One region of the Bradyrhizobium sp. CCBAU 45321 genome, then DNA from elsewhere that is predicted to be linked to it. Evidence: riboswitches for the same ligand, from Rfam matches in the RefSeq annotation. Region 1 holds a riboswitch; each other region holds the start of a gene.
What was found. A riboswitch is a leader RNA that binds a small molecule or an ion and turns the genes downstream of it on or off. The one in region 1 is predicted to bind cobalamin.

Region 1 (4,680 bases):
GCGGCGCATCTGCCGCGGATCGAGGTCGTCGTCGACATCAACGACAAGACCTGTCCGTGCTGCAGGGGCGACCTGCACCAGATCGGCGAGGACAGGAGCGAGCGGCTGGACATGGTGCCGGCCCAGTTCCGCGTTGTCGTCACCCGGCGTCCCAAATACGCCAGTCGCGCTTGCGAGGATGGCGTCCTGCAGGCCGAGGCTCCGGCCCGGCTGATCGAGGGCGGACCGCCGACGGAGGCAACCGTCGCCCAGGTTCTGGTGTCCAAATATGCCGATCATCTGCCGCTCTACCGGCAGGCCCAGATCTATGCCCGACAGGGCATCGCTCTCGATCGATCGACACTGGCGGACTGGGTGGGGCATGCCGCCTTCCATCTGCGCCCGCTGCATGAGCGCCTTCTCACGGTGCTTCGCGCGAGGTCCAAGCCGCTCGCCGACGAGACGACGGTGCCGGTGCTCGATCCCGGTCGAGGGCGCACCAAGACCGGCCAGCTCTGGGCCCATGCCGCCGACGACAGGCCCTGGCGCGGCCCCGATCCGCCCGGCATCGCCTATGTCTATGCACCCGACCGCAAGGCCGAGCGGCTGTTCAGCCATGTTGCCGGCTTCAAGGGCGTCGTGCAGGTCGATGGCTACAACGCCTACCCAAAGCTTGCCGAACGTGGCGAGGTCGAGCTCGCCTTCTGCTGGGTGCACATGCGGCGCAACTTCTACGAACTCGCGAGAGCCGGCCCCGCGCCGATCGCAAGCGAGGCGCTGAAGCACATTGCAGCATTCTATGCGATCGAGAAGGAGATCCGCGGTCGCAGCGCGGAGGAACGTCGCCTCGTGCGGCAGCAGAAGAGCCGACCACTGGCCGATGCCTTCGAGGTATGGCTGCGCGCTAAGCTGGCTCTCATCAGCCAGAAGATCAAGCTCGCCGAGGCCATCCGCTACGCCCTCTCGCGCTGGCAAGGACTGACGCGCTTCATCGATGACGGCCGCATCGAACTCGACAACAACACCGTCGAACGATCAATCCGTAGCATCAAGCTCAGTCGCAAGAACGCGCTGTTTGCCGGATCCGACGGCGGTGCCGAACACTGGGCTGTCGTCGCGTCCCTGGTCGAGACTTGCAAGCTCAACGACCACGATCCGCTCGCGTATCTCACCGACGTCCTGACCAGGATCGTCAACGGGCATCCCAACCGCGAGATCGACCAGCTACTGCCCTGCGCCTACCGCGCTCAAGCCCTCCAAGCCGTGGCCTGAGAACGACGCTTACGGAAAGGGTGACGATTTCAATCGTCCATTGGCCCAGATCAGCAATGGCATCGAGCAACTTTGGACCACGATAGACACGATCGGCGAAGATGTGACGCAGGTTGGGAACAGGCGACCAATGATCCGCAACAGCGGGACTGCAAATCCGCTTGGGCCTCCACTTTCCGTGGTCTTCACGCTTTGACTGTCGATAACTCCGGCCGTTGGAGTGGGTTTGCGTCCTTGCCGTTCGCGCATGCGCCGGACCAGAGTGTCATTGATCGCGCCCCACAAGCCAGAACCGCGCCACTTATAAAAATGGTACTGAACAGTCGAGCACGGCGGGAAATCCTTCGGCAGCGCTCGCCATTGGTAGCCGCTGGCTCCAATGTAGAGAATCGCATTCATGATCACGCGCAGACTGATCTTGCGGGGACTGGCATCAACGGCTCGATCAATTCCCATTCCGCGTCCGTCATGTCGCTTGCATAACCAAGTCCATCGCGCCGATATTGTGCGCGGGTGATTTCAGTCCAACACATGTTGTTCTCCCTCGGGTCTTCGCAAACACGAAGGAATCACAACGAACTAAATCACTCAACTTTCTTTTTTGGTCAGGCTCTATGGCACAGCTTACGTCGCGGGAGAGATTCGTGGCGCGGCCCTGTGGCTGCATCCCAACGGGCAGCAAGATGAGGAGGCGTTGGATGCAATCATGGTCTATCCCTGCGCCCGGAGATCACGGAGGATATGGCACACTTGCGGCGGAGAATGGCCGAACATCATCCCCACGAGCCACATTGGTATCTGCCACTCATTCCCGTCGGTCCGAACTGGGTCGGAAAAGGGCTTGGTACGTTGCTGACGAAATACGCCCTTCAACGATGCGATGAGGACGGCATTGCTGCCAACCTCGAAAGCTCGAACCCTGAAAACATTCCCTTTTACCAACGTCACGGCTTCAAGGTCGTTGGTGAGATACAACACGGTTCCTCGCCGCCGCTCACGCCAATGTTGCGAACGGCTTCATTCCGACACAGCAAAGCCACGCCGCCTTATCGGCTCCGTCACCCAGATTCAAGCATAGCTCCGCCTCATCCCGTTAGGATTGATTGGCAATAACCTGACATGACCGCGTTCGGTTGAGGACGGCTTATGTTCGAGGCCAGACAACTGAGCACGTGCGGCGGCTCGCCCGGCCTGCGAAGGGGTCAAATCCACTAAGCGTGGGACATTGCCACGGGCGGCTGCATCGATTGCGGTCGCGCTCCAGACAATTTTGATCTAAGGGCCACAGAAAGCGATGAATGGCGAGACGCGTATGGCAACCGAAACCCGATCCGGCCCAACTCAATTCGCGGACCGCGAACCGATCGATGCCAACATTCAGGATGTCCATGGTGCTGCTCCCCTGTTGCAGAATTTGCGAGACCGCGGCTTGAGCACATCTTTGCCGATCGGATCTATCGCGGCAAACAGCTCGTCAAGCACTCTCCCACTGGGGGCCGTGGACGATCGAGATCGTCGAGCGACCGCCCCGCGTCCAAGGCTTCCACTCCCGCCCAGGCGCAGGGCCGTCGAGCGCACCTTTGCACGGCTCGGCAGATGTCCGCGCCTCTGCAAAGACTTCGAAGGTTCCGCCCCCGCCGAGCTCGCTTGGCTGCTCGTCGGCCATCTCAGGCTCCTCACTCGCCGATTGGCCAGTCCTTGAGACGCTATGCTTTTTGAGTGAGGCCCTTCAGGACAGGCGCTCGGCGAATTTCGAACCTCGACCTCGGGGCTGCACCAACTCGTTAACTTTACGGTTCCGCCTTGACGAGTCCCGTAGCTGCGCATATATGTGGTGCCGTCACGGTATTCTATACCCATATATTGTAGAATGGAAGCTAGAAGGGAACCCAATGCGTCGGCAGCGGCCATTGCGATAGCGCCACAGCCGCAGCGACCCGCTAGCCAGGAGATCTGCCGCGACAGAACACATGTCCTCGGGCCGGGTGCCCCGGTGGATCGCTTGCTGCAGGGGACATTTGCCCGGTCTCCTCGCAAATCGTCCGCACGGTCCCGGCCCCAAATATCGCGGGGGTGCCGGTGTCGCCGTCTTACAACTTCGATCAGTATGGTCATCTCATTGAGCTGCCGAGTGTGCGGCAACCCCGGGCGCAGGCAAAGCCTACCAAGCCTGAGCCGTGTCTTGTGCGGCCCCCAGCATCGCCGGCTCCCCTGCCGAAGCCCCTGGCGCCATCGCCCACGCCGTCTGACATCACCCTCGATTGGTCGCGGGACGACCTGGTGACGTCGTTCGGTAAGTTGACGCTGACCGACCGTTATCTGCTTCCCGGCGAAGGCATCCAGGACATGTTCGCCCGAGTGTCTTGCGCCTTCGCGGACGATGTTGCGCATGCCCAACGTCTATATGATGCGATGTCTCGGCTGTGGTTCATGCCGGCCACACCGGTGCTCTCCAATGGCGGCACCACGCGCGGCCTTCCGATCTCGTGCTTCCTTAACTCAGTGCCGGACTCGCTCGAAGGCATCGTCGGCACCTGGAACGAGAACGTCTGGCTTGCTTCCAACGGCGGCGGCATCGGCACCTACTGGGGCAATGTTCGCTCGATCGGCGAGGAGGCGAGGGGCGGCGTGACCTCGGGCATCATCCCGTTCATCCACGTCATGGACGGCCTCACCCTGGCGATCAGCCAGGGCTCGTTGCGGCGCGGCTCGGCGGCGGTCTATCTCGATATCCACCATCCCGAGATCGAGGAGTTCCTCGAGATCCGCAAGGCGTCTGGCGACTTCAACCGCAAGAGCCTCAACCTGCATCACGGCATCAACGTCACCGACGAGTTCATGCGTGCCGTAGGTGCCGGCACCGCAGTCGCTCTGCGCAGCCCGAACACTAACAAGGTTGTCCGCGAGATCGATGCCCGCCAGCTGTGGCAACGCATCCTTGAGAACCGGCTGCAAACCGGCGAGCCTTATCTCTTGTTCATCGACACCGTGAACCGCGCGCTCCCCAAGCACCAGCGCGAGCTAGGCCTCAAGGTCTCGACCTCCAACCTGTGCAGCGAGATTACCCTGCCGACCGGCATCGATCATCGCGGCGAGGAGCGCACAGCGGTGTGCTGCCTGTCGTCGCTCAACCTCGAGACCTGGGACCAGTGGAATAAGGAGCCCGGCTTCATCGAGGACGTCATGTGCTTCCTAGACAACGTGCTCACCCATTTCATCACGGTGGCGCCGGACGGAATGAAGCGTGCCCGCTACGCCGCCCTGCGCGAGCGCTCCGTTGGCCTCGGCGTCATGGGCTTTCACTCGTTTCTCCAGGCCAAGGGCATTCCAATGGAGGGTGCCGTGGCCAAGTCATTCAATCTGAACATCTTCCGAAAACTTCGTCGCGATGCCGATGCGGCATCCGTGGCGCTCGCTCGCAAGCGTGGC
Region 2 (4,680 bases), on a different contig from region 1:
CGGCAAACCGGACAGTTCCGACGAGGGCGAGGAAATGCGCCCCAAAGTCTTGTCACGAAAAAGATGCTCAAAAAGGATCTGCTCTGGCTCGCTCTGACCGGTTTAGACAAAGACGTGATGGAGTTCAGCCTCAACGCTCGCCGCGTAAATGAAGGTTTCTTGTTCGAGCAAACCGCGCAAATCCGTTCCTTGTTACGCCAGACGAGATGATCGTTGATACCAATCGCATTATGGCATTTGGCTCCTCCGCGCGGCACCATAGTCGTTAGTGCTACTGCCCAGACGTGCGTACAAGACTTGAACTGTTTATGGCTCAGGCGCTACGGGCCGCCGCTCTTCGTAGTGACGGTTCGCCGCGATCTCAAGTGACTTACCTAGGAGCGCTGGCATCAGTGCCCGTTTTCTCCAGGAATTGAAAAGGCTGCGATATTGAGCCGCGGGCTTTGCCGTGGATGCACCAGGCGTGGGCAAGCTGCCCACGTGTTCGGACAATCGCGAGTGCCATGCAATTCGTGTGAGGTTTAAGTCCACAATACGTGTTTGCGCATCGCGTACTTCGGGTGAATAGCTCTGGTGCGGTTTAGCCGACTCAAGCTACATCATTCTAAAGCACATCACTACATAATGGGAATGACATGGTCGCAGTCGTTCGGGAAGTACCGGTCTCATCTTACGCGCTTGAAGTAGATGGCCAACTCAGAGACGAATTCGCAACCAAAGACGGTGCCACCGCAGGTGGAGCAGAATTAAAAAGGCGGTTTCCCATGCTTAAAATCCGGGTCTATGACGTGCAGACGAATGAGTGCGAGGAAATCTACGGCTGAGTCAGTGCGGTAATCGACCTTCTTGCGTACTGCTCCGGAGCTTCCCGCCCTGTGCACTCGGAAATTGGCAGGCGCTCAGCGGGTATGCCGGGGTTACTACCCTGTAACTTCCTGTTTCGTCTCAGCATCGGTCCCTAGTGCCGGCTCAAAGTCGCTAAGCTCACGCTCCTGCGTATGCCGCGCAACCACACGATGCGCGGCGCGCACCCCGAATCGGCTTGGCCGGAGGCATCTCCAAGCGCTCTAGTGAAGAATGCATGAGAGCTGGTTCCCCCGCAGTTGGTGTACTCTAACGGGGTGGAGTGCAGGCGGGCAAACCACATCTCGCAAACTAGTACGCGCCACTGAGCTCGACACCTGGCGGAAAAACGCAATCGTGCTGCTCGACCTTCCGTACGAGGGCCGAAGTGCTGCGAGAAAGGCAGGCCTTAAACAACGCAACTGCAGAGCGCGTGTCTCTTGCAGTTAGTACGAGGCGTTCGACCGTGCGGCAGCTGCGGTGCGGTGTTGCTCTGCGCGACCGTCTGCTAAGGCCTTCGCTCTCCTGAGTCTTCCTCTTCCTTTGGCTCGGTCCGTTGGAACCAGGAGCCCGGAGGAAATTTCGCGATGCGCTTGGCAAAAGAGGATTGTGGCTCCCAATCTTGGCCTTCGCTCTTCTCAAAAGTGATGACTCCGTTGTGTGTAAAATAACGTGGTCCTTGGATATCGCAATTCACCAAGAGCAGAATGCGCCATAGATCGCCTTTCTCGTTCGGCTTGTCATTCTGCTTGGGTAAGTAGTCTACCCCAACAGGTTCAATGATAGTGCATCGGCCCTGCCGCAGAAGATCGCCGAGCCGGCCTTGCGGCGTAGTCACAAAGTTGAAGTTATTTGGATCATGCAGAAAGCTAAGGTTTGCGTCCCTTTCACCATCTGCGACTTCTTTGGCGATCAACGAGAGTGCTAGGGCACGCCAGCCCAATTCCATCGGCTTCGCATAGGTTGACGCAAGCTCAATCGTACCGTCGAGCGCGACTTTCCAGGTGATCGCGTACTGTTCGTCTGATTTGTTGTCTCGGTGCCTGGTCCACGAAACGAAAACATGGTCGCTTTCGCCGAGTTCAGCGACCCCCCACATCTGAGGGACGAACTGTGCCACCTTCGAGACATTGGAGATGATTTGTTCTATCGTCTCACCATCTTGCGCTCGCCAAGTTGACTTGAGTCTTTCGACAAGTGGGTTGTCGCTGGCGCGAATAGTGTTGCTCATGGCAGCCGGCCAGCCTAGGCAGATTAACAGTCCGCCCAGACGAAGCCATAGCGCGGGTCTTCCCGACATTCTCTTCATAATCCTCCGCCTATCGCGTTTCATCCATACATCTTTCAAAGCGGTAACCTTGAACCTGCTATAAGCGAGCGCAAGAAGTTTACGGAGACGCGACGGGGCACCCGCGGCTGTCCTACGAGGGCAGGCGCTCCTCTCTATGTCACGCGCCGCTAACTTCCCTAGCCAGCGACAGCGTCAATTGGCTGAGCTGGACATCCCCAAGCAGAAGAGACTGGGCATGTCGAGGGGCTTGCATTCTTCGTGCCAGGCAGCAGGCAGAGATTTGCACGGGTTTTATGTCCCTCTTGTCGACTTTCCGACCTGCGCACGGTTCGATGTTCCATTCAGTGTATCGGCCGTAGCTCGAGGCCAAGTGCCTGATGAGAATCGGGAGTGCGTTTGCCGTCATTGAACCGTGTGGTTCGCTATAGTTGCCCGTCGGCGTTCGGCCTACATGATGGCTGGCGATACGAAGCCGACTTAATCGACGAACTTTGAAGTCTGGCTGGCACGAAAAGCAACCTCCTCGCCGCGTATGTGGCTAGTTGCGCCGCCTGCCTTGACGTGTTCAATGGGGATCCTCTGTCGCGAAAATAGCTGGCCAGCGGATGTGCTGGGCGAATCGCTGGAAGTCGGAAGCCGCATCGAATGCATTCTGCTCGAAACGGCGGTAATCGCCGCCGCGCGGGCTGGTTTTGTCCCTTTCATTGATGGGGCGGGTGGCGTCGCCTCAAGGCAGCTCCGAGTCTCACTCCCACCTCTGAGACAAGGACATCTCTGATTGCGACAGCTCTGTTTAGAGAATCATAGAGATGCACGGTCATTCGCCTACTAGATGTCTCAGATTAGCGTGCCACAAAATCTGAGAGGTTGACGGAAGAGTCCTCCTGCCGATAATCGAACTCGTCGAGGTTCTCCGAATCCCACTTGATCCGGAACTAAGAGGGAAGCCGGTCCAAATGCCGGCGCTGCCCCCGCAACTGTGAGCTGCGAGCTACTGTCCAACGATGTCACTGAAGCCCGCACGGCTTCGGGAAGGCCGGACAGCAGCGACGACCAGCGAGCCAGGAGACCTGCCCCGACGATAGATTGGTCCACGGGCGGGGTGTCTCGGTGGTGCGCCAAGCAGCCGTCGCGCGCGCGACTTCCTCTGCCTGCGTCCGCCATGGCCTCTGTCCCTAACAGGGGTTAACACTATGTCTCTTCTCTCTCTTCCGGTTGCTACGCTCGGTACGCCACGCATCGGTCCAAGGCGTGAGCTCAAATTCGCTCTTGAAAGCTACTGGGCGGGAAAGATCAGCGAACAGCAATTGCTCGAGGACGCATCCGGTCTGCGCGCAGCGAACTGGGCCCGTCAGAAGTCTCTCGGCGTCACGATCATTCCGTCGAATGACTTCTCGCTGTATGATCAGGTGCTCGATACAAGTGTCATGGTTGGTGCTATCCCGGAGATCTACGCCTCGAAACGAGAATACGTTTTCCTCAAGACGTACTTCGCCATGGCTCGCGGATCACAATGCGACGACCAGGATGCGAGTTGCGGTCTGGGGCCGCGGGGGTCTGGCGCACCCGCGCAGGAAATGACTAAGTGGTTTGACACCAACTACCATTACATGGTTCCCGAGTTTTACAAGGGACAGGCGTTCAGACTTTGCTCTCGCAAACCCATTGAAGAGTATGAGGAAGCAAAGGCTCTTGGCTTTCAGACCCGCCCTGTCCTGATCGGGCCGATCACATTCCTAAAGCTCGGCAAGAGTGCCGATAGCGCGTTCCAGCCCCTCTCCCTACTCGATGATCTAATACCGGTCTATATCGAGGTTCTGCATGAATTGGCCGACCGAGGGGCAAGTTGGGTTCAATTTGACGAGCCCTGCCTGGCCCTTGATCTGGATGAGGCGGCGCGAAAATCATTGCTACATGCCTATAACCGGTTCGCAAAGGAGGGACCGGCTATCAAAATCATGGTTGCCAGCTATTTCGGCGAGCTAGGCGACAATCTGGATACCGCATTGAGCCTCCCGGTTTCCGGTCTGCACCTCGATCTGGTCCGAGCGCCAGAGTTGTTGGATCAGGTCATCGCTGTCGGCCGAAGTGACCTCGTCATGTCGCTCGGGGTCATCGACGGCCGGAATGTATGGCGGTCGAACTTGTCGTCGCTCCGTCAGCGGATGGAGCCCGCGATTGCGAAGCTCGGCAAGCACCGTGTACAGCTCGCCCCATCCTGCTCGCTGCTTCATGTGCCAGTCGATGTTGAACTCGAGACCGGGCTCACGTACGACGTCAAGAGCTGGCTTGCTTTCTCGGTTCAGAAGATGCGTGAGCTTGCGATCCTGGCGCGAGCACTCGCTGGCGACCAGAATGTCGAGCTCGCTCTCGCCGATTCGGAATGCGCTGCGACTGCCCGGCGGACTTCGCCCAAGATCCATGATAGCAATGTCGCTGTGAGGATGAGGGCGATCGACCAGACGATGCGCCGGCGCGCCAGCCCATTTGTCCGTCGTTCCGAGATCCAAAGGGAACGCTTTGGACTGCCAACGTTTCCCACCACG
Region 3 (4,680 bases), on a different contig from region 1:
CGCCTCGCGATGAACAGCGGAGACCTCGGGGCAGTTCTGGGTAACCCATTCGGGAAGCATGCTGCTCAACGCCTGCGTTTGAGAATATAGCTGTCCATGATCCAGCCGTGCCGCTCGCGCGCCTCTTGCCGCAACGCGACGATGCGCGAGCCGACCTCGGCCAGCGCGCCGGACATGAGGATCTGATCGGGCATGCCGAGATAGGCCCCCCACCAGATGTGAAGCCCGGCCGGATCCAGCGACTGGAACGCCGTGCCGCCATCGAGCATCACGACGACGGTATCGACGCCCTGCGGCCAGCCGCCTTCGCGCAAGCGCCGCCCCGTCGTGACCAGGAACGGCTCGCCGATGTCGTTGAGCGGCAGCGCATGCGCCGCGCACAGCGCCTGGATCGAGGTGATCCCAGGCACGACTTCGATTGTCGGCAACGGATTCAACCGCCGCGCAATGCGCAGCGAAGAATCATAGAGCGAAGGATCGCCCCAGATCAGCAGCGCGACCTTGCCCTCATCTTCGAGATGCCCAGCGATCGTCTGCGACCAGGTCGCGGCCACCGCATCGTGCCAATCGTCTACGCCCTTGCGGTAGTCCGACTCGGTCGCATCGCGCACGGGAAGATCGAATTCGGCGATGCGCGTCGTTTTGTTGGTGAGCACACCGGCGCAGATCGTTCGCCTGAGATCGGCGAGATCGGATTTCGCAGTCCCCTTGCGCGGGATCAGGATGAGATCGGCCGCGTTGATGGCGCGGGTCGCGGCGCGCGTGAGCTGCTCGGGATCGCCGCAACCGATGCCTATCAGGGAGAGCGTGAGCATCGCGAGCGCGACGGGCGGCCACGGCGGCCGCCCTTTCGCTTGTCTCTCAGGCCGCGTTGTGAAGGCGCGGCGTGACGAGGCCGGGCGCGGTGACGCCACGCAGCGACTTCGCCAGCGCCAGCACGGCGAGATCGGCCAGCGGCTCGATCACGATGACCAGCGCATAAGCGGCAGCGAACGTCGCAATGCTGGCGAGGTTGCTGATCGCAAAGCCGGAGCCATAGAGCGCCCAGAACGCCACCCATGCGATCACGCCGGCCTGGTAGGTCGTCGAAAGCGCCAGCGCCTGACCGTATTTCAAATCGACATAGGCGGTGTTGCGGGCAATGATCCGCGTGGCGATCGCCTGGATCGCGAACAGCGGCACCAGCAGCGTGGTGACGTTCATGCCGTATTGCGGCAGGTCGACCGGCTCCAACAGCATACCCTGAAGCAGCAGGCCAAAGGCAAGGCCGAAGGCCGCGGGCGCAGCGCCGAATAACAGGAACAAGGTCGAGCCGAGGATGAAGTGCACCTCCGATACCCCGACCGGGAAGTGCGGCAGGATCTCGAAGAAGACGAAGACGAGAGCGGTGGTGGCCAGCGTCCGCGCAGCGAACGAGCCGATGCCCTGCTCGCGCACGGTCTCGACCGCCAGCTTCAGCGCAACGCCGCCTGCGGCGATGCCGGTTGCGTAACTCAGCACGAGCTTGGCGCCTGTGACCAATCCTGGTTCGATATGCATGGCTCAGTTCCTTCCTGCCGTCACACCCGACGGCCTTGGCCTCAATACGTGCACGGCCGGTCTCCTGGCTCGCGGTTCACTGGTTCTCCGGCCTTCCCGGACCTTGCGGGTCCAGTGGCGGTTCGGAGGCCCTCACCACTTACAGTCGCGGGGGCGGCTGGGGTTTTGGGCGCCGCAACTGGGTCCGCCCATCCCCATTCCCGATTATGCTCCGGCGCTTTGCGCCGCGTCGAGCACCATGCCTCTCTTGTGTGCCCCTTTCGCATTGCAGGCGTCAAGGGGCGAACCGCTGCCGGAGCCGTCATGCCGGATATTCTCCCGCCAGCGCACCGAACAGGATCACGGCGGCGGTGGAAGCGGCGCCGCCGCGCGCAAGCTGCTCGGCGAGCTCGGCAATGGTGGTGCGGACCAATCGTTCGTCAGATCGCCCGAGGGATTCGGCGAACAGCGCCGGGGTGCCGGCGGCGAGCCCGTGCGCGATCAATTTTGCGGCAAGCGCCGGAAACGTGCGCCGGCCCATATAGACCACGGTCGTCGCCTCGGGATCGGCCAGCGCCGCCCAATTCAAATTGGGTGGCAGCTCGCCGGTGACGTCGGCACCGGTGATGAACTGCACGCGGCGGGAGGTATGCCGGCGGGTCAGGGGAATACCGGCCTGCGCGGCGGCAACACAGGCGGAGGTGACGCCGGGAACGATCTCGTAGCCGATGCCGGCATCGCGCAGCGTCTCGATCTCCTCCTCCAGCCGGCCGAAAATGCCGGCATCGCCCGACTTCAGCCGCACCACGCGGGCGCCGGTTGCGGCGTAGTCGACCAGGAGACGGTTGACGTGGTGCTGCTTGGTCGAAGGACGCCCGGCCCGCTTTCCCACCGCGACGAGATTGGCACCGGGCCGGGCGAGATCGAGGATCGCGCCGGAGGCAAGATCGTCATAGAGCACGACGTCGGCCTCGCGCAGCCGCGTAGCGCCCTTCACCGTGAGGAGCTCGGGATCGCCGGGGCCGGCGGAGACGAAAGTGACGAAGCCGCTCACCGGTCCTCCGCGATCAGATGGAAGAACGTGCCGGTGGCATGGCCACGACGCGAGCCGGTTTCGGCAATGACCGCGCCGGTGGCATCGTGCACGATCGCGAGCGGCGTATCGGGCTGGGCGAGGATGGTCGAATAGTGGAACTCGTGGCCGCGCAGGCGCGCGCCAGGCTTATGCCCCGGCATCGGCGCGGCCAGTTCGGCAAGACGATAGCCGAGATGCATGCGGCGCTTGGCAAAGCTGGTCTCCAGGCCGAGCAGCCCTGTCATCTCATGGCGGATACCGTCGGCGTCGGTCAGGCCTGCACCCAGCACCATATAGCCTCCGCATTCGCCATGCACCGGCCGCGTCTCGGCGAAAGCGCGCAGTCCGCTGCGAAAGCGCGCATTGCCCGCGATCTTTCCTGCATGAAGCTCGGGATAGCCGCCGGGCAGCCAGCACACGTCGGCGCTCGCGTCGGGCACTTCATCGGCCAGCGGCGAGAACGGCACGATCTCGGCGCCCGCCGCGCGCCAGGCTTCCAGCATATGCGGATAGACGAACGAGAACGCCGCATCGCGCGCCAGCGCGATGCGCTGGCCGGGCGGCCTCACGTTCAAGCCGTTCGCCACAGCTTGCGGCGACCATTTGCCTGCCGAGTGGAGCACCGCATCGAGATCGACGTGCTCGGCGACAAAGCGCGCGGCTTCGTCGATCAGCTTGCCGATCTCGGCCTGCTCCTCGGCCTGCACGAGGCCGAGATGCCGCTTCGGCAGGCTGATCTCGGCATGGCGCGGCAGCGCGCCGAACACTTTGATGCCGGCCTCGTTCAGCGCGCGCCGCACCAGATCCTCATGGCGCGGGCTGGCGACGCGATTGAGCACGACGCCGCCAAGGCGCACGCCGGCGCGGTAATCGCGAAGGCCGGCGGCGATCGCTGCCGCAGTCTGCGCCTGGCCGGAGGGATCGATCACCAAAACCACCGGCCAGCCCAGCATCTCCGCGATATCAGCTGTCGCTCCGGTGCCGGAGACGCCGCGCGCAGCGACACCGTCGAACAGGCCCATCGATCCCTCGGCGAGCACGACATCTGCATTGCCGCCACGGCTGACGAGATGCGCGACGGCGCTGCGATCCATCGCCCAGCTGTCAACGTTGACCGAGGCGCGTCCCGTGGCGGCGGCGTGGAAGGCGGGATCGATATAGTCGGGCCCACTCTTGAAGCACTGCACGTTCAGGCCGCGATTGCGCCAGGCGCGGGCCAGCGCCAGCGTCAGCGTGGTCTTGCCGACACCGGAGGCCGGCGCGGAGATGACGAGGCTCGCCGCCATCACGACGCCTCCGGAAAGCGCGGCTCGGCACCAACGGGCCGGTAGCGGCGGTCGTAATCGGCGGCGTAGAGGCGGCTCTCGTCGAAATCGGCAGCGCCAAGCGTCTTGCCGACCAGGATCAACGCGGTGCGCTCCATCTCGCCACCCACGGCCGCATCGAGCGTTGCCAGCGTCGCGCGCACGATGCGCTGCTCCGGCCAGCTCGCGCGCCAGACGATCGCGACCGGGCAATTCGCGCCGTAATACGGCGTCAGCTCGGCGACGACCTGGTCGAGCAGATGGATCGACAGGTGGATCGCGAGCACCGCGCCGGTCGCAGCGAACGCAGCGAGCTTCTCGCCCCCGGGCATCGCGCTGGCCCGGCCCGGCGTGCGCGTCAGCACGACCGTCTGAGCAAGACCGGGCAGCGTCAGCTCAGCCTCGAGCGCGGCCGCGGCAGCCGAGAACGAGGGAACGCCGGGTGTCACCGAGTAGGGAATCCCCAGCGCCCGCAAACGGCGGAGCTGCTCGCCCATCGCCGACCAGATTGAGAGATCGCCGGAATGCAGCCGCGCGACATCCAGGCCTGCCGCATGCGCGGCTGCGATCTCGGCGATGATCTCGTCGAGCGACATGGGCGCGGTATTGACGATGCGCGCGCCGGGCGGGCAATGCGCCAGCACGCCCTCCAGCACCAGCGAGCCGGCATAGAGACAGACTGGACAGGCCGCGATCAGGTCGCGGCCCCGCAACGTCAGCAGATCGGGCGCGCCCGGCCCGGCGCCGATGAAATGCACCGTCATACGCCGTCTCCTTCGGCGA
Region 4 (4,680 bases), on a different contig from region 1:
GAGAAACGAGTGGAAGCCCATGACGCCGAGGCCAACGGAGCGCTCGCGCAGGGCGGCGTAGCGGGCACGCTTCATTCCGTCCGGCGCCACCGTGATGAAGTGGGTGAGCACGTTGTCTAGGAAGCGCATGACGTCCTCGATGAAGCCGGGCTCCTTATTCCACTGGTCCCAGGTCTCGAGGTTGAGCGACGACAGGCAGCACACCGCTGTGCGCTCCTCGCCGCGATGATCGATGCCGGTCGGCAGGGTAATCTCGCTGCACAGGTTGGAGGTCGAGACCTTGAGGCCTAGCTCGCGCTGGTGCTTGGGGAGCGCGCGGTTCACGGTGTCGATGAACAAGAGATAAGGCTCGCCGGTTTGCAGCCGGTTCTCAAGGATGCGTTGCCACAGCTGGCGGGCATCGATCTCGCGGACAACCTCGTTAGTGTTCGGGCTGCGCAGAGCGACTGCGGTGCCGGCACCCACGGCACGCATGAACTCGTCGGTGACGTTGATGCCGTGATGCAGGTTGAGGCTCTTGCGGTTGAAGTCGCCAGACGCCTTGCGGATCTCGAGGAACTCCTCGATCTCGGGATGGTGGATATCGAGATAGACCGCCGCCGAGCCGCGCCGCAACGAGCCCTGGCTGATCGCCAGCGTCAGGCCGTCCATGACGTGGATGAACGGGATGATGCCTGAGGTGGCGCCGCCCTTCACCTTCTCGCCGATCGAGCGAACATTGCCCCAGTAGGTGCCGATGCCGCCGCCATTGGAAGCAAGCCAGACGTTCTCGTTCCAGGTACCGACGATGCCTTCGAGCGAGTCCGACACCGAGTTGAGGAAGCAGGAGATCGGCAGGCCGCGCGTGGTCCCGCCGTTGGAGAGCACCGGTGTGGCCGGCATGAACCACAGCCGAGACATCGCATCATAGAGACGTTGGGCATGCGCTACATCGTCCGCGAAAGCGCAAGACACCCGCACGAACATGTCCTGGTAAGTTTCGCCGGCGAGCAGATAACGGTTGGTCAGCGTCAGCTTGCCGAATGATGTCAACAAGTCGTCGCGAGACGGATCGAGCGTGAGGTCGGCCGGCTTTGGCGATGGCGCGAGGGGCCACGGCAGCGGAGCCGGCGATGGCGAAAGGGGCACCAGACACGGCTCAGGCGCGGCAGGCTTCGCCTGCGCTAGGCGCGGCCGCACACTCGGTGGCGCGACGAGATGACCATGCTGATCGAAATCGTAAGACGGCGACATCGGCAACCCCGCGATGTTTGAGGCTGGGGGCCGTGCGGACGACTTGCGAGGAGATCGGACAAATATCACCAGCTGCAAGCGACCCACCGGGGCACCCCGCCCGAGGACTTTCGTTCAGTCGCGGCAGGTCTCCTGGCTCGCGGGTCGCTGGGGCTGTCGGCCTTCCCAGCGCTGTCGCGCCAGTGACCATGATGACAACCGCTCGCCGCTTACAGTTGCGGGGGCAGCCTCGGAATAGCCGTTGCCGGCGCACCGGGTTCCCTCTTAGCTTCCATCCTACGAGATGCGGGAATGGAAGACCGTGACGGGCTACATATAGGCGCCGCTCGCGGAGATTCGTCAAGGCGGCGCCGTCAAGTTAACGAATTGGAGCAGCCCCGAGGTCAAGGTTCGGCGAGCGCTTGTCGTGGAGATCTCGCGCCAAGTCGCAAAGGCTCGCTCGCGCGAAACACGACGGAAGTCGGCAGTGACGGCTCCGAGAGAGAGGATGTGGAAAAGGTTCGTGACCTGATCATGAACTGACAGAAAAATTGAGCCTGACGGGACGATTTGAAGCGCTTCATGATCCGATCGCGTCGCCTGTTACCCTTGCGGCGTTCGTGGTCTGGACTATCCCTTCACCCGGCGATGTCCGCTGTAGGTGCTTCCCGTCGAGTCTCCACCCCTCCCCTGGCAGGGGCTTGGCTCGGGGAATCACTTTCCAACTGAAAGTGCCTTATGTGATGGGCTACGCGACCGTGGGGCTCGCAGGCGGCGTGGTCGCGCGCTTTGTTCACGATTCCAAAAGCTGCTTGGTTTGCCTCCATGAACATCGGAAGGACGAGAAACATATATCCAAACCGCGTCTCGATAATACCGGAATGGTCACGCCGTTAGGGTGCAATGCGCCTACATTCACCGGAGGAGGCTTTGATCTGCAAGAAGTCTCGCTTGAAGTCGTCCGCAGTGCGGTCGGATTCATGAAAAGCTAACGGGCCTTACGGCGGGCGAACCCACATTCGCGTTTATATCACCGGCGGGTTTCTGCTTAGCATCGAACTGAAGACGCCCAAGGGTTGGAGCTCGAAGGCGCAGAAGGAACGTCATCCGAAGCTTCAAGGTCTCGGCTCACCGTGATCACGGCTGTCCCTCGTCAGATAATTTGGGACTGCGGCGATCAGCCGTCGCTACGCAAGGTGAGCATTCGGGATATGGATTCAACGGACTTCGCGTTCAGCGGATCGGCGGCGTCCTGCATGGGCTGGTGCGGGCCTGCGCGTTTCCGGGCAACGGTGCATTCTTCGAGGTCGGACCGACCGTCTCGCGGGCCAATGCGAAACTGCCGTTCAGTGCGGCGGACCCACCACCGTTCGGCGATCGCAGGTTGAGGTTATCTGCTCAAAAATGGACGCGCTCGGGAAGCGGCCCCTTGACCTTACCCGAAATCGAGCCGCTCAGACGAGAGATGGGGACAGATTCTCCTCCAAGGCGTCCGCTTTACTTACCGCGTCGTCGAGCCCATTTTGCGTTGCGGGGTGCGTTCCTGACGCGAGCGCGGCTCCCCGCCTTCGCGACAGACGGTGTACTTGCCGAGGCTCGCCCTGCCGATGAAGTTAGCGGCCACGTGACTCGGCGCCCTGACGTGAACCGAGGAGGCGCTGTCCCTACCACGCACCGCTAACTTCACCACGATCAGCCTCAACCAGCGGAAGAAACTGACCGTAGCGTGTATCATTCGGCAAACGCCCTAGCGCAACTATCAGGACTGGTCGTAGCCAGTGATTTGGCGATCAATCTCGGATCGCAGGCAGTGCGGGCGCGACTCCGCGCCGTTCGGTTGCGCTGGGCCGGAAGCTGCCCCTGCCCAGCTCGCACTGCCAATTGAAGTTAGCAGAGCGTGACTCGGCGCTTATTCCCCACGCATACACAGGGGAAGCGCTGTCCCTGCCAGGCCCTGCTAACTTCTCCACACTCAGCCTCAAAGCAGCGGAAGAAGCTGACCGGGAGCTTATCGCTCGCAGAAACGAGCATAATTCGTCGCGCCATGGAGACTGCTCCTCCGTTTGCGCCGTGAAGAACTGAGCTGGCGGCGACTGCAGCGAAGCGGCCTTGCGACCGACATCTTCCGGCACAAGCGGCGCCGGCGACTATGACGCTCTATATCGCAGCCTTATGGCGGCCGTTTAAGCGTAGTGTTTTCGAGCGAACTGGCCGGCTCGCAAGAAAACGCGAGGCATGACCGAGGTTGGAATCCATGCTATAGAGCCGGTATGGACCCCCTCGTGAACAAGCTGATCGGCTTCGCCGCCGCCACTTGCACGACCGTGGCCTACGCGCCGGCGGCCATTAAGGTTTGGAAGACCCGCTCCACCGGCGACATCTCGCTCGGCATGTTCGTGGTCATGGTGCTGGGCCTGGCGCTCTGGCTCGTCTACGGCCTGTTCTCGGGCGATGCACCTCTGGTCGCCGCCAACGCCATCACAATGGTACTCGCCGGCGGCATCCTGCTGATGAAGCTGCTACACGGGTGAGGTTACCCTGCCCTCTTGCCTGTTTGTCTCACAGGCGCTGACGGCGAACACGGCAGGCCTGAGGCGATCCTCGCAGAACGAAACCGCATCAAGCGAGACACCATCACAAACCGCCGCTTGCAGCATCAGGGGATGTCCCGGGTTCTGTTGAATTACTGAAGGGGTCGGCGTTGCCCACCTTGAGCCGGTAGGCTCGGGGTGCTGACTCCACAAAGGAGAGCAACGCCATGACGAGAGATATCACACCGGCTGGGCGAGCGGGGCTGTGGACGACGCGTTTGCGGAAGTGCGGGCGAGCTTCGATCGGTTCTGCCTTGCGGCAGGGATCGAGGCGCGCCGCACGATGATGGAGGCGGATGTCACGGCGGCCTGCGGGCCGCACCAAGGTCGCGACGCGGCGCGGCGGGCGCACCGTTGGGGCCGAACGCGGGGACGAATCGGCTTCCACGGCGGCAAGATCGAGGTCGAACGCCCGCGTGTCCGGGGCATGGACGGCCGCGCGATCACGATCCCGAGCTGCGAAACGGCGGCGCAGGAGGACTGGCTCGGTCGCTGGGCGATGAACCTGATGCTGATCAATGTGTCGACGCGCCGGTTCGACCCGCGCTGTCCGGCTCCCGGAGGGTGACGTGCCGGCACCGCCCGGATCGGGGGGTTCGAAGTCGGCGACCTCGCGGAGGTTCGTAGCGCGGGCGCGGCTGGCCGACTTCATGGCTGCCGATCTGTCCGCGCTCGACCTTCTGGTGGTCCAAATCGACGGGCTACATCTCGGCGACGATCTCGTGCTGGTCGCCGCGATCGGGGTTGACGGCGGAGGCAACAAGCATCCGCTGGCGCTGGTGGAAGGGGCGACCGAGAATGCCGCAACGGTTCAAGCCCTGCTGGACAATTTGGTCTCGCGCGGGCTCGCCCCACGGTACCAAGACTGTTCATCGCC

Region 2: linked by a shared signal. The riboswitch ahead of metE (5-methyltetrahydropteroyltriglutamate--homocysteine S-methyltransferase) and the one ahead of ACM43_RS10020 (ribonucleoside-diphosphate reductase subunit alpha) in region 1 are both predicted to bind cobalamin.
Region 3: linked by a shared signal. The riboswitch ahead of ACM43_RS16140 (energy-coupling factor ABC transporter permease) and the one ahead of ACM43_RS10020 (ribonucleoside-diphosphate reductase subunit alpha) in region 1 are both predicted to bind cobalamin.
Region 4: linked by a shared signal. The riboswitch ahead of ACM43_RS10205 (ribonucleoside-diphosphate reductase subunit alpha) and the one ahead of ACM43_RS10020 (ribonucleoside-diphosphate reductase subunit alpha) in region 1 are both predicted to bind cobalamin.

What each region holds. Positions count from the first base shown of each region.
Region 1 is NZ_LFKZ01000079.1:179-4,858, reverse strand. It holds partial or broken gene tnpC (IS66 family transposase) at 1-1,251, shown strand, start outside; partial or broken gene ACM43_RS10035 (transposase) at 1,265-1,784, opposite strand; gene ACM43_RS10030 (GNAT family N-acetyltransferase) at 1,993-2,364, shown strand; partial or broken gene ACM43_RS10025 (transposase) at 2,621-2,953, shown strand; cobalamin riboswitch at 3,078-3,226, shown strand; partial or broken gene ACM43_RS10020 (ribonucleoside-diphosphate reductase subunit alpha) at 3,532-4,680, shown strand, end outside.
Region 2 is NZ_LFKZ01000096.1:5,492-10,171, forward strand. It holds gene ACM43_RS10995 (hypothetical protein) at 1-210, shown strand, start outside; gene ACM43_RS11000 (nodulate formation efficiency C protein) at 1,352-2,074, opposite strand; cobalamin riboswitch at 3,024-3,226, shown strand; gene metE (5-methyltetrahydropteroyltriglutamate--homocysteine S-methyltransferase) at 3,328-4,680, shown strand, end outside.
Region 3 is NZ_LFKZ01000119.1:133,978-138,657, forward strand. It holds gene cobT (nicotinate-nucleotide--dimethylbenzimidazole phosphoribosyltransferase) at 1-60, opposite strand, end outside; gene cobF (precorrin-6A synthase (deacetylating)) at 66-815, opposite strand; gene ACM43_RS16140 (energy-coupling factor ABC transporter permease) at 862-1,539, opposite strand; cobalamin riboswitch at 1,577-1,795, opposite strand; gene cobA (uroporphyrinogen-III C-methyltransferase) at 1,841-2,572, opposite strand; gene ACM43_RS16150 (cobyrinate a,c-diamide synthase) at 2,569-3,879, opposite strand; gene cobM (precorrin-4 C(11)-methyltransferase) at 3,879-4,661, opposite strand; gene ACM43_RS16160 (cobalamin biosynthesis protein) at 4,658-4,680, opposite strand, start outside.
Region 4 is NZ_LFKZ01000085.1:299-4,978, forward strand. It holds partial or broken gene ACM43_RS10205 (ribonucleoside-diphosphate reductase subunit alpha) at 1-1,032, opposite strand, end outside; cobalamin riboswitch at 1,339-1,552, opposite strand; partial or broken gene ACM43_RS10210 (hypothetical protein) at 1,573-1,814, opposite strand; gene ACM43_RS10215 (SemiSWEET transporter) at 3,483-3,743, shown strand; partial or broken gene ACM43_RS10220 (IS256 family transposase) at 3,971-4,680, shown strand, end outside.